2 regions of the Amycolatopsis sp. WAC 04182 genome follow, and region 2 is predicted to be linked to the other one. Evidence: predicted binding sites of a transcription regulator. Region 2 holds the regulator's gene; the other holds the start of a gene.

Region 1 (6,032 bases), on a different contig from region 2:
CTCGTCGAGCGCGGGATCCACCGTGGCCCACAAGGCGATGGAGAGCGTGGGACCACGGGGATCACGGTTCGGCTCGTCGAAGGTGGCGAGCTGTCCCGTCGCCGAGAGCGCGTCGGACGGCAGGCCGAGTTTGCCGACCACCGCCCGGTGCGCCGCCTCCCTCAGCCGTTCCCCGAGCCCGAGCAAGACCCCGGGCAAGGCGAGTTCCCCCGCGAACGGTTCGGCGGCTCGCGGCGCGATTCCCAGCAGCACTTTCCTGGTGCCGGGCGCGAACCGCACCACGAGCACGTCAACGGACACCGGCGTCGACTCGATCACGCGTTGATTGTCGACCTTGCCTCCGTGACCCGGTAACCGGCCCTGTCCGGGCCGTACCCGGCGACGGCCACCGGCAGCCGCTCGCCGAACCACGCCAGCGGATCCGGCAGGTCGACGGCGGGGGAGCCGTCCTCGGGGACGACCTTCAGCCCGGTCGCGTCGAGGTGGGTCACCGCGAGCGCGTCCACGCCGTCGCAGGCCGCGATCGCGTACTCCAGCAGGGCCGCGTCGAGATGGCCCGCCCGCCACGCGCCCTGGAATTCCCCGGTTTCGTTGTGCGCCTCCGGAAAACGGGCGAGCACGGCGGCGGACTCGGTCGGCAGCGGCCCCGCGCCGTGCCGGGTGAGGTACGTCCGCGTGACCCCCAGGACGGCGTGCGGGCGCCCGCCCAGCAGCGCGCGGGCGTTGTGCGGCGTGGTGGTGGACCAGGTCGTATGCGGATGGAATCCGTGGTGCTGGTCGAGGAGAGCCCCCTGCGCTCCCTCGAAGACCAGCCGCCCGGAATCCGCCAGCCGTCCCGTTTCGTCCCCGTCGGTGATCCGCACCGCGTCCGCGAAGTCGCGGTACAGCGACACCAGTTCGTCCACACTGTGCGGTGGTGTGGCGAGCGGGGCGTAGAACCGCGCGAGCGCGTCCAGCTTGCGCCGCAACACCGACGGCCGGGCACAGTCGGCGACCGTGGGCGCTTCCCCCGGCGTCCCGATCACCTCCTGGTTCTCCACCACCTCACCCGGCACGGCTCCGGGCAACAGCGAGTACCAGACGGTCTCGCCGATGCCCTTCCCACACGAGCCGTGCCGGTTCGCGCCCCGGGCCTCCTCCCTCGCCCGGTTGGCGTGGATGTGGAACGGGGTCGTGAGCAGGGCCCGGCCGTCCACGCTCAGCAGCGAGAGCGGATTCCCGATGCCCGCCGCTTCGAGCCGCCGCGCTTCCGCGGCCAGCGCGAACGGCTCGACCAGCACGAACCGCGACAGATGGGTGGGCACGCCCGCGAACGTGCCCGCCCCGAACTGGCTGAACGTGTGGTGCCGCCCGTCCACGACGACGTTGTGCGCGGCCTGCGCGCCCCCGTTGAAGCGGACCACGGCGGTGGTGGGCCGGGCGGCGCAGAGCGCGTCGACCACCGCGCCCTTGCCTTCGTCGCCGAAGCCGAGCCCGACCACCACCACGTGCCCGTCCAGGAGACTCATCGCAGCACCACGTCGCTCGGCCCATCGGCATCGGGGACCGCCGAGGTGACGACCGACTTGGCGCCCAGCTTCGCCAGCGCCTTGCCGACCGCCCTGCTTTCGGCGACCGAGCCGACGTCCGCCAGATCGGCGAGCGCCCGGTCGACGTCGACGACCCGCTCTTCCAGCCCGATGGTGGCGGCGATCAGCTCGCACACCGCACCGGGATCGTCGAGCTTCAGGAAGTTCTGGCCGAGCAGGCCGCTCCAGTGTTCGCCGATCTCCGGGTCGTTGTAGTACGACGACTGGTTCGGCAGCACGAAGTAGACGTGCCACTTACGGGCCAGCTCCCGGTACACCGAGGCCGGGTCGATGTCCTCCCGCACGTCGTCCCCGATCACCCGGCGGATGTGGCGCGCCTCCAGCGCCGGCTTGTTCAGCTCGTCGCCGATGATGAACAGGTACCCCTTGCGGCCGCGGTTCTGCCAAGCGTCGGTGACGACGTGCCGGGCCATGAAGTAGGCGGCCAGTTCGTAGGACTCGCTCTTCTGCCCGCCGCCACCGCCTTCGAGGAAGATCGTGCGCAGCTGCTCGTCCATCCGGTTGTCCGATTCGAACTGCCCGACCTGCAACGGGACCCGGTCGCTGTCGGCGTCGCCGATCGCGCCGAACAGGACCTGCGGGTCGGTCAGGTAGCCCCGGCGCTTCAGCAGCCCGTGCAGTTTGCCGAGCTTGCCCTGCATGACCCGCGGCACGCGGCGCATCGAGCCGGTGACGTCGAACAGCACCGCGATCGGCGTCGAATCGGCGTGGTCGGCCGAATCCCGGCATTCCCGGACGACGTTCAGCGGGTCGAGCGCGGGCGCCACCTTCCAGTCTTTCGCGGGCTTGGAGCGAAGATCGGCGGTGTAGCCGAAGTCGTCCTCACCCTTGGCACGCCGGAAAGTCTTCGCGGCGGCGTAGGCGTTGTCGTCCCAGTGTCCGTGTCCCATGGTCAGGCTCCTGTCTCGGGGATGGTGAAGGGTCGGAAGGTGCGAGGTCCGTACAAGTCGTCGAGCAGTGCGTCGTACTCGTCGAGCAGATCGGCGGCGTCGGGTCGTTGTGCCGGCGCTTCCTGTGTGCACCAGGTCGCGAACTCGCGTTGACGGATTTCGTCCGGTGCCAGGAGTTCCAGCATCATGCGGTGGAGCATGTGGACGTCGGTGGCCGCGGTCACCGGTAGTCCTTTGTGGACTTCCGGCGGGTACCGGATGGACTTGTCCGCCGCCAGCGGGAGCACGCCGTCCTCGACGGCGAAGGACCAGCCGACGACGACGATGCCGTGCTGTCCCGGATGGACGAGCACGTTGTCCGCGGTGAGGTGGCCATGGACGACACCCGCGCGATGGGCGCCCGCCACGGCACGCAGGAGGCGGCGGTGCATCCACGCGTAGTCGCGGCCGTCGAGCCCGCCGGGGAAGGCCTTCCCGATGTCGGCGAGGGTGACGAACCCGTCGACGAGCGGATCGAGGACGCTGAACGCGCGGTCGCCCCTGGCCACCGGACCCGAGGTGTCCAGCAGTCGCGGGTAATAGGGGCGTAGCCATCGGTGCCGTTCGGTGAAGCCGTCGAGCGTGCGCAGTGCCGTCCACTCGGCGTGGATCAGCGGGTTGAGCGCCGGGTCGCGGACGAGTTTGACCAGATGGGGCCCGGTGGTCCGGTACGTCGTCGCGACACTGCCCACCGCGTGTGGCGAGGTGAGGGTGTACGCCGACGTCGCCGTGGTGACGGTCTGCTGCCGGGCGCGTTTCCAGTCGTCGTGGAGGCGGTTGAGGGTGGCGGCGGCCCGGTGGGCGCGCTCGTCACCGGGGTTGCGGTCGGGGTGGAGCAAGGCCGCCAGTTCGCGGTAGCGATGGCGGGCGAACAGAGCGGCCGCGTCGACCGTGTTCTCGATCATCGTCACGGCGTCTTCCCTGGTGAGCATAGTTTGAGTCTAGACGACTCTTACCTCGGATCGCAAGGGGGTGGGTACAAATCCCGTGCCGCGCGGCGGCTTCGGCTCATAAACTGGGCGAGCCGGACAGGGGGTGTTGGTGGTCTTCCGGGAACTGGATCGGAAAGACGGGCAGCGGACGAACGCGCTGATCATCGCGTTCGTGATCGGGATCGTCTGGGGAACCGTCGCGGCCTTCGCCGGGCGGTGGACCGTCGAAGGGCTGGCCGGCACGTACAACGTGCGCGCGGTGATCTCCGAGTGGAACTCCACGACCAGCGAAGGACAGCACGGCCCGCGTACCAGCTACGAGGTCCTGGCGATCGCCGAAGACGGCCGCGCGATCGAATTGCCGACACGAGACACGTTCGGCCTCGCCGATCCGGTGGTCGCCCGGCTTTCGTCGGTGACAGACCGGGTCTTGTCCGTGCGCGGGGCCACCGACGTCGTGGAAGCCCACCATCCGTGGGAGAAGATCACGGCGATGTCCCTTGGCTGGGTGCTCCTGGCGCTCGCGGCCGTCGTGCTGGTCAAACTGGCGAGACTGGGGGTCACGCGGAAGGCGTTGCCGTTCCTCGCCGGGCTGGCCTTCGCCGCGTTCGTCGTGCTGACGCCGGTCGGGTTCGGCGAGACGGCCTATGGCGAGGTGGCCGACCCGGTCCCGAATTTCTGGGAACTCCGGCGCGACCTATGGGGACCGCGGCCGGTGTTCGCCCAGGGACAGACCGCCGTCTCCGGGGAGGCGGCCGTGCGTGTGCTCGACAGCAGGCCCGGCCCGCCCGAGGGAGCCGAGGCGTGGTTGAGCGAATTCCACGTCCTCACCTTGCGGATCGAGGCGTCCCGCCTCGGCGGCACGGCACTCGAGCTGTCGGCCGACGAACACGGTGAGCCGGAACGGGTCAAGGACTGCGCGGGCGCTCCCGGCGCTTTCGACGGCACCACGGGTCTCGTCTGCTTCGTGGTCCCGCCCGGATACCGGCCCCAGTACCTTCTCGTCGGCAAACTCGAACGCGAAGTCCTGCTGAGGCTCCAGTGAACGACGAAAGGAGTCCAGCGCCGGAAAACGCGCGGAAACCCGCAGTTCTTTCGTCGGTGCTTTCGACCGTTCTCCCTTTTCTGCTGATCTTCGGTGTCGTCTGGGGCTTCCTCGGTTCCGACATCGGTGAGTTGAGCACCGGCGAGGACGTCACGGTCACCGAGATCTCGGGGTGCACCTCGGAGGGATCCGCAGTGAACGGCCAGACCCCCTACTGCTCCGGGAAATGGCGCTTCGCCGACGGTCGTACCGGAGGCGGCCGGATCCTGGGCGAGGACATCTCGGCGGGTGACACGGTGTTCGCCGGTGACGGGTTCGCCCATCGGTCGCGATCGCCCTTGATCTGGAAGGTCTCGGCGGGCGGCGCGCTGGGTCTCTTCCTCGTCGGCATGGTGATCGTGGGCGTCGTCCTGTACCGGCTGGACGTGGGCAAGCGGCGAGGCGAGGGTCCTCGAGAGTAAGCAAAGGTGGCGTTCGCGGGAGCGGGCCGGGGGTGGGGTGATGGCTCCCTTCACTGTGTCTGATGCGGTGAAAGGAGCTTTCGGCCCAGGTACCTACTGGCTTCTCTGAGCGCGGGACCGCGGTCCGTGAAGGCCTCCTTGAGGGACTCAGGGTCCCTCAAGGAGGCCTTCACTACCTTCAGGGTCGCTGCTCTGGTCCCAGGTACACCAGCAGCCACAGTGGCCGCGCGTGAAGGACCCCCTCCCGAGTACATGAAGGCCCCCTTCCTTGCGCCAGGCGCAAGGAAGGGGGCCTTCATGTACTTCAGGGGGCACGGGCGCCGGGACGCGCCGCGGGACGGCGGGATCTCGGGACAGAAGTTCGAGGCTTACACCATGTGCGGCGCCGTCTGGGGCAGCTGACGCTCAGGAGCGGGTCGCTTCGATCTGGCGCTCGTCCTCGGTCGAGCAACTCGTCACCGGATCGTTCGGCCCGCTCCCGCACGTCCAGGCCCCGACCACCACCGGGCCGGGCCCTTGCGGTGACGCCGCCTCGGCGGGCGTCAACTTGGCGAAGTAGTCCGTGAGCACCTGCGTCGCTTCGGCGCACTCGGCCTTCCCGCGCACGACGACCTTGTTCTTCGCGCCCTGGAACCCGGTGACCTCGCCACAGGGTGTGCCGGCCAGGACCTGGTCGGCCGTGGGAGCGGGGGAGGGCGGCGGCGCGGCCGCGGGAGCGGGATCGGCGCCGCATCCGCTCAGCAGGACGACGGCGAACGCGGCGGGGAGCACGGCGAGGCTCTTCATGGGCCCTTCTTCTCGAGGATGGTTCATTCGACGGGGACGACGGCGGCGAACACGTTCTGTTCGCCCTTGCTGCAACTGGTGCCGCCTTGCGCGGCGGGAGCGCCCGAGACGCACAGCCAGCCGTCCACGGTCTCGCTGACCGGCTCGTCCGAGCCCGCGGACTGCCGTCCGGCGATCCTCTTGTGGAACGAACCGACGATCCCGGTCGCGTCCGCGCACGAGACCCCGGGGCCGTTGAGCACCTGCAGGGTCAGCCCGCTGGCCGCGGTGACCGTGCCGCACGAACCCTG
Region 2 (6,032 bases):
TCAAGGTGGGCCGATACGTGCAGGTCACGAACTAGCAGGAGGATCACACCATGGCGCGAGCGGTCGGCATCGACCTCGGCACGACCAACTCGGTCGTCGCTGTCCTTGAGGGCGGCGAGCCGACGGTCATCGCCAACTCGGAAGGTTCCCGCACCACCCCGTCCATCGTCGCCTTCGCCAAGAACGGCGAAGTGCTGACCGGCCAGCCGGCGAAGAACCAGGCCGTGACGAACGTCGACCGGACCATCCGGTCGGTCAAGCGGCACATCGGTACCGACTGGAAGACCGAGATCGACGGCAAGGCCTACACCTCGCAGGAGATCAGCGCCCGCGTGCTGATGAAGCTCAAGCGCGACGCCGAGGCGTACCTGGGCGAGACCATCACCGACGCGGTCATCACCGTCCCCGCCTACTTCGAGGACGCGCAGCGGCAGGCCACCAAGGAGGCCGGGCAGATCGCCGGCCTGAACGTGCTCCGCATCGTCAACGAGCCCACCGCGGCGGCGCTGGCGTACGGCCTCGACAAGGGCGAGAAGGAACAGACCATCCTGGTCTTCGACCTCGGTGGCGGTACGTTCGACGTCTCGCTGCTGGAGATCGGCGAGGGTGTCGTCGAGGTCCGTGCGACCTCCGGTGACAACCACCTCGGCGGTGACGACTGGGACGAGCGCATCGTCACCTGGCTGGTCGACAAGTTCAAGTCGTCCAACGGCATCGACCTCACCAAGGACAAGATGGCGCTCCAGCGCATCCGTGAGGCCGCCGAGAAGGCGAAGATCGAGCTCTCCAGCTCGAACTCGGCCAGCATCAACCTGCCGTACATCACGGTGGACGCGGACAAGAACCCGTTGTTCCTCGACGAGCAGCTCTCCCGCGCCGAGTTCCAGAAGATCACCTCGGACCTGCTCGAGCGCACCCGCAAGCCGTTCAACAACGTCATCCGTGACGCGGGTGTCGCCGTCGGCGACATCGACCACGTCGTGCTCGTGGGTGGTTCCACCCGCATGCCCGCCGTGTCCGAGCTGGTCAAGGAGCTGACCGGCGGCCGCGAGCCGAACAAGGGCGTCAACCCGGACGAGGTCGTCGCCGTCGGCGCTGCGCTGCAGGCCGGTGTGCTCAAGGGTGAGGTCAAGGACGTCCTGCTGCTCGACGTGACCCCGCTTTCGCTGGGCATCGAGACCAAGGGCGGCGTGTTCACCAAGCTCATCGAGCGCAACACCACGATCCCGACCAAGCGTTCGGAGATCTTCTCCACCGCGGACGACAACCAGCCCTCGGTGCAGATCCAGGTGTTCCAGGGTGAGCGCGAGATCGCGGCGCACAACAAGAAGCTCGGCATGTTCGAGCTGACCGGTCTCCCGCCCGCCCCCCGTGGCGTGCCGCAGATCGAGGTCACCTTCGACATCGACGCCAACGGCATCGTGCACGTCCTCGCGAAGGACCTCGGCACGAACAAGGAGCAGTCGATGACGATCACCGGTGGCTCCGCGCTGCCGAAGGACGACATCGAGCGCATGGTCAAGGACGCCGAGGCGCACGCCGAGGAGGACAAGCAGCGCCGCGAGGAGGCGGAGACCCGCAACCAGGCGGAGACGCTGGTCTACCAGACCGAGAAGTTCGTCAAGGACAACGAGGACAAGCTGCCCGACGAGCTCAAGGGCAAGGTCAAGACCGCGATCGACGAGGCCAACGAGGCGCTCAAGGGCACCGACTCGGCGAAGATCCGCGAGTCCATCGAGAAGCTGAACACCGCTTCGCAGGAGCTGGGCACCGCGCTCTACGCCAACGCGGCGGGCAACGCCGCCGACGACGCCGCCGCCGGTGAAGGCGCCGCCGGGACCGCGGGTGCGGGCACCGGTTCGCAGGCCAAGGCCGACGACGTCGTCGACGCCGAGATCGTCGAAGAGGACGAGAAGGACAAGAAGTGACGGGACGCTACGACGAAACCGAGGGCCAGGGCCCGGATGAGCCGGTGGTCGTGCGGGACCGTAGGCGGATCGATCCGCTGACCGGTGAGGTCCGCTCGGCCGCCCCGGAGGCCGAACCCAAGGAAGGTCCGAAGCACGCCGCTCCTGCCGAGGAACCGGCTGCTCCGACGGAGCCGGAGCCCGCGGCACACGCGGGCCCCGGCCTCGGGGAGTCCATTGTGGACGACTCGGTGTCGGTGGCCACCGGGCTGGAGAAGGAGCTGGCGGAACGCACCGCCGACCTCCAGCGTCTCCAGGCGGAGTACGCCAACTACCGCAAGCGCGTGGACCGCGACCGCGAGCAGGTCGTCGCCGGCGCGAAGGCGTCGGTCGTCAACGATCTGCTCCCGCTGCTCGACGACATCGAGCGCGCGGAACAGCACGGCGATCTGACGGGCGCCTTCAAGGCGGTCGGCGAGAAGCTGGTCGGGAGCCTGCAGCGGTCGGGCCTCGAGCCGTTCGGCGCCGAGGGCGAGCCCTTCGACCCGAGCGTCCACGAGGCGGTCCAGCACAGCACGTCGCCGGACGTCACCGAGCCGACGGTCACCATGGTCATGCGCCGCGGTTACCGCTTCGGCGAGCGTGTGCTGCGCCCGGCGATGGTCGGGGTCACCGACCACGAGCCGGGCGCGGCTCCCGCGCCGTCGGCGCAGGACGCCCCGGTGGACCCGCCCGTCGGTGGCGAACTGCCGCTCGAGGGCGAACTTTTCGATGAGAACAACCGCTGATCGGCGATACGGCGTGAAAGGAGGAGACGTTCGGTGAGTGCACGGGAATGGATCGGTAAGGACTTCTACCGTGAGCTGGGCGTCTCCTCCGACGCCACCGCGGACGAGATCAAGAAGGCCTATCGCAAGCTGGCCAAGGAGAACCACCCCGACGCCAACGCGGGCAACGCGGAGGCCGAGAAGAAGTTCAAGGCGGTCTCCGAGGCGTACGGCGTTCTTTCCGACACGTCCAAGCGCAAGGAGTACGACGAGGCCCGCCGCCTCTTCGGCTCCGGTGGTCCCGGCGGCTTCGGCTTCCCGGGGGCCGGCGGTGGCGGCGGCGGTTTCGACGTCGGCGACATCTTCGGCCAGGCGGGTCAGCAGCAGGGCGGCTTCGGCGGTCTCGGCGACATCCTCGGCGGGCTCTTCGGCCGTCGCGGCGCCGCCGGTGCCACCGCGAACCGGCCGCAGCGCGGCTCGGACGTGGAGACCGACGTCCGGATCGACTTCGCCGAGGCGGTCAAGGGCGCGACCCTGCCGCTGCGGCTGTCGAGCCCGGCGACCTGTTCCACCTGTGGCGGCAACGGCGCGAAGCCGGGGACCTCCCCGAGGACGTGTGCGACCTGCCAGGGCAGCGGGCTGGTCAGCCGGAGCCAGGGCGCGTTCGCGTTTTCGGAGCCCTGCCGGGACTGCCGCGGCCGCGGCACGCTCATCGACGACCCCTGCCCGGAATGCGCGGGCGAGGGCATCAGCACCCGCACCCGCACGCTGACCGTGCGGATCCCGCCGGGCGTCGCCGACGACCAGCGGATCCGGCTGGCGGGCCAGGGCGAACCGGGCCGTGGCGGCGCGCAACCGGGCGATCTGTACGTCCGCGTGCACGTCGCTCCGCACGCGGTGTTCGGGCGCAAGGACCTCGACCTGACGATCACCGTGCCGGTGTCCTTCACGGAACTGGCCCTCGGCGGCACGATCACCGTGCCGACGCTCGAGGGGAAGGTCTCGCTGAAGGTGCCGCAGGGCACGGCGAGCGGTCGCGTGCTCCGGGTGCGCGGCAAGGGAATCGCGAAACGCGACGGCTCGCAGGGCGACCTGCTGGTCACCCTGCAGGCGGCCATCCCGGCCAAATTGGACGACAAGGCCCGTGAAGCGCTGGAGGCCTACGCGGAGGCCATGGCCGACCACGATCCGCGACCGGAGATCACCGAACTTCTCGAAGGCAGGTGAGCACGATGTTCGGCGGGCTGCCGCACGGTGCGGACGAGGACACCCCGGTGTTCGTCATTTCGGTGGCGGCGCAGCTTTCCGGCCTGCACGCGCAGACCCTGCGGTCCTACGACCGCCAGGGTCTCGTGTCGCCGGGCCGGACCTCCGGTGGTGGACGCCGTTACTCGATGCGGGATATCGCGTTGCTGCGCGAAGTGCAGCGACTGTCCCAAGAGGACGGTGTCAACCTCGCGGGCATCAAGCGGATCATCGAGCTGGAGAACCAGGTCGACGCGCTCCGCGCGCGAATCGCCGAACTGACCGATGAGCTCACGGCGGCATATGTCGCCGCCGAACAGACGGCCGCGGCCGTGCACGCCTCCTACCGCAAGGACCTCGTCCCCCTGCGGCAGCAGACGGCCCTGGTCGTCTGGAAGCCCAAAAAACGTACTTAGGTCCCGCGTGATTGAACGTGTCACTCGCGTGATTGAGCACGCAACTCGCGTGATTGAAGGCGTAACTCACGAGTTACGCCTTCAATCACGCGAGTGACACGTTCGCGCACAGAGGACTGAACGCGTTATTGGCCGGGCACCAGGGTCCGGATCTGCTGGACCTCGCCGGTGCGCGAATCCATGATCCGCTGGGCCAGTGCCTTCGCCTCCGGGTTCTTGCCGTCCTTCAGTTCGGTCCTCGCCAGCGCGACCCCGTTGTGCTGGTGCGCGACGAAGATGTCGGCGAAGTCGAGGCTGAACTCCGCACCATCCTTTTTGGACAGTGCTTCGAGCAGTCCCTTGTCCGTGAGCCCGTCGCCACCGTGATGGTGGTGCGCGTGCGGATCCGCCGAGCCCGTCTCGGGTTTGCCCCAGGCCTTCAGCCAGTTCCGCATGTCGGTGGTCTCGGTCTGCTGCGTCGCCTCGATGGCCGCCGCGAGATTCGTCAGCTCCTGCTTCTGCCCCTGCTTGGCCTTCACCAGCTTGACGATCTCCACACCCTGGTCGTTGTGGGCGATCATCATCTGCAGGAACATCACGTCGGCGTCGTTGTACGCCGCCGACGCGCCCGCCGACTGGGGGACCGGGGAGAGCGGGGCGCCGGCGTTGGGGGGTGAGCCGTCGCCGGACCCGCAGCCCGCGAGGGCCACGAGACCGGCGACGAGAACGAGGGCCAGCTTCACTGGCGTGTCCACAGGGCCGGGGTGTTCGGCGGCTCCCAGCCTTGGATCGCCGTATGCGCCATCTGGCACCGGTAGGTGGCGCCGCCGTAGGTCACCGTGCTGCCGACCGAGTAGGACGCGCCGGCCGCCCAGGTGCCGCCGGTGGGCGGGTTGGTCGTGCTGGTCGGGGGGTTCGACGTCGTAGGCGGGTTGCTGGTGGTCGGCGGGTTGCTCGTGGTGGGCGGGTTGCCGCCGCCGATCTGCAGGTCGATGCAGCTGTAGAAGGCCATCGGCGTGTCCGCGATGTTCCAGATGGCGAGCACCTTCTGGCGGCCGCTGAAGCCGTTCAGGCTCACCGTGTGCGACGTCGGGTCCTTCGGCGCGGAGTTGTTCCCGCTGATGTCGGCGATCTTGGTGCCGCCGATGTAGTACTCGTAGTTCGTGGTCCGGTGGTAGGCGGTGAACTTCCAGTTGAAGGTCACGCTGTTGCCGACCGACGCGGCGGGCCACGGCTTCGACTCGTCGTTGAGCTCGGCGAATCCGGGAAGACCGCCGTTGCAGCTGCGGAGCCCCTTGGGGCCTTCGACGCTCTGCGGTTCGTAGACGATGGCACCGCAGCCGGAAACCTTGCCCTGGGCGCAGTTCGCCTGGCGGCTGGGCGGGGACAGCACATAGCCGTGGGCGCTGGCCACCTGCGGGATGGCCACGATGGCGATCGGGGCGAGGATCGCACCGGCGGCGGCTGCCACGAGCTTGCGTTTGACGGTCATGCCGGCTCCTGGGGGATGGAACGACGGTGTTCCCGTAAGGGGGAGCAATGTGGTCTAGACCATAAATCCGCCGGTGACCGCGGTCAATGATTCACTGACCTACTGCTGCGTCGAGCCCAGGTGGAACAGCCGATCGGCCTAATACGAAGGACGCATCGGCTCAGTCCAGGGTGAAGGGGTCGTACTTGATCCGCGCCAGGTCCGTGCCCGCGGCGAGCAGTTTCGC

The links. The regulator HspR, encoded in region 2, represses chaperone genes until heat shock. The targets are predictions, from matches to a motif close to ANNTTGAGTNNNNNNNACTCAANNT.
Region 1: a site for HspR is predicted at 3,451-3,475, ahead of DMH01_RS18370 (adenylate cyclase). Genes of this name have one in related genera too.

Annotation. Positions count from the first base shown of each region.
Region 1 is NZ_QHJJ01000003.1:986,006-992,037, reverse strand. Features, by position in the region: gene DMH01_RS18385 (NUDIX domain-containing protein) at 1-318, opposite strand, end outside; gene DMH01_RS18380 (adenylosuccinate synthetase) at 315-1,508, opposite strand; gene DMH01_RS18375 (hypothetical protein) at 1,505-2,479, opposite strand; gene DMH01_RS18370 (adenylate cyclase) at 2,482-3,450, opposite strand; gene DMH01_RS18365 (hypothetical protein) at 3,560-4,495, shown strand; gene DMH01_RS18360 (hypothetical protein) at 4,552-4,956, shown strand; gene DMH01_RS18355 (hypothetical protein) at 5,362-5,742, opposite strand; gene DMH01_RS43335 (hypothetical protein) at 5,766-6,032, opposite strand, start outside.
Region 2 is NZ_QHJJ01000004.1:851,806-857,837, forward strand. Features, by position in the region: gene dnaK (molecular chaperone DnaK) at 51-1,928, shown strand; gene grpE (nucleotide exchange factor GrpE) at 1,925-2,695, shown strand; gene dnaJ (molecular chaperone DnaJ) at 2,729-3,901, shown strand; gene DMH01_RS24365 (heat shock protein transcriptional repressor HspR) at 3,907-4,335, shown strand; gene DMH01_RS24370 (DUF305 domain-containing protein) at 4,461-5,069, opposite strand; gene DMH01_RS24375 (lytic polysaccharide monooxygenase) at 5,054-5,806, opposite strand; gene DMH01_RS24380 (FAD-binding oxidoreductase) at 5,967-6,032, opposite strand, start outside.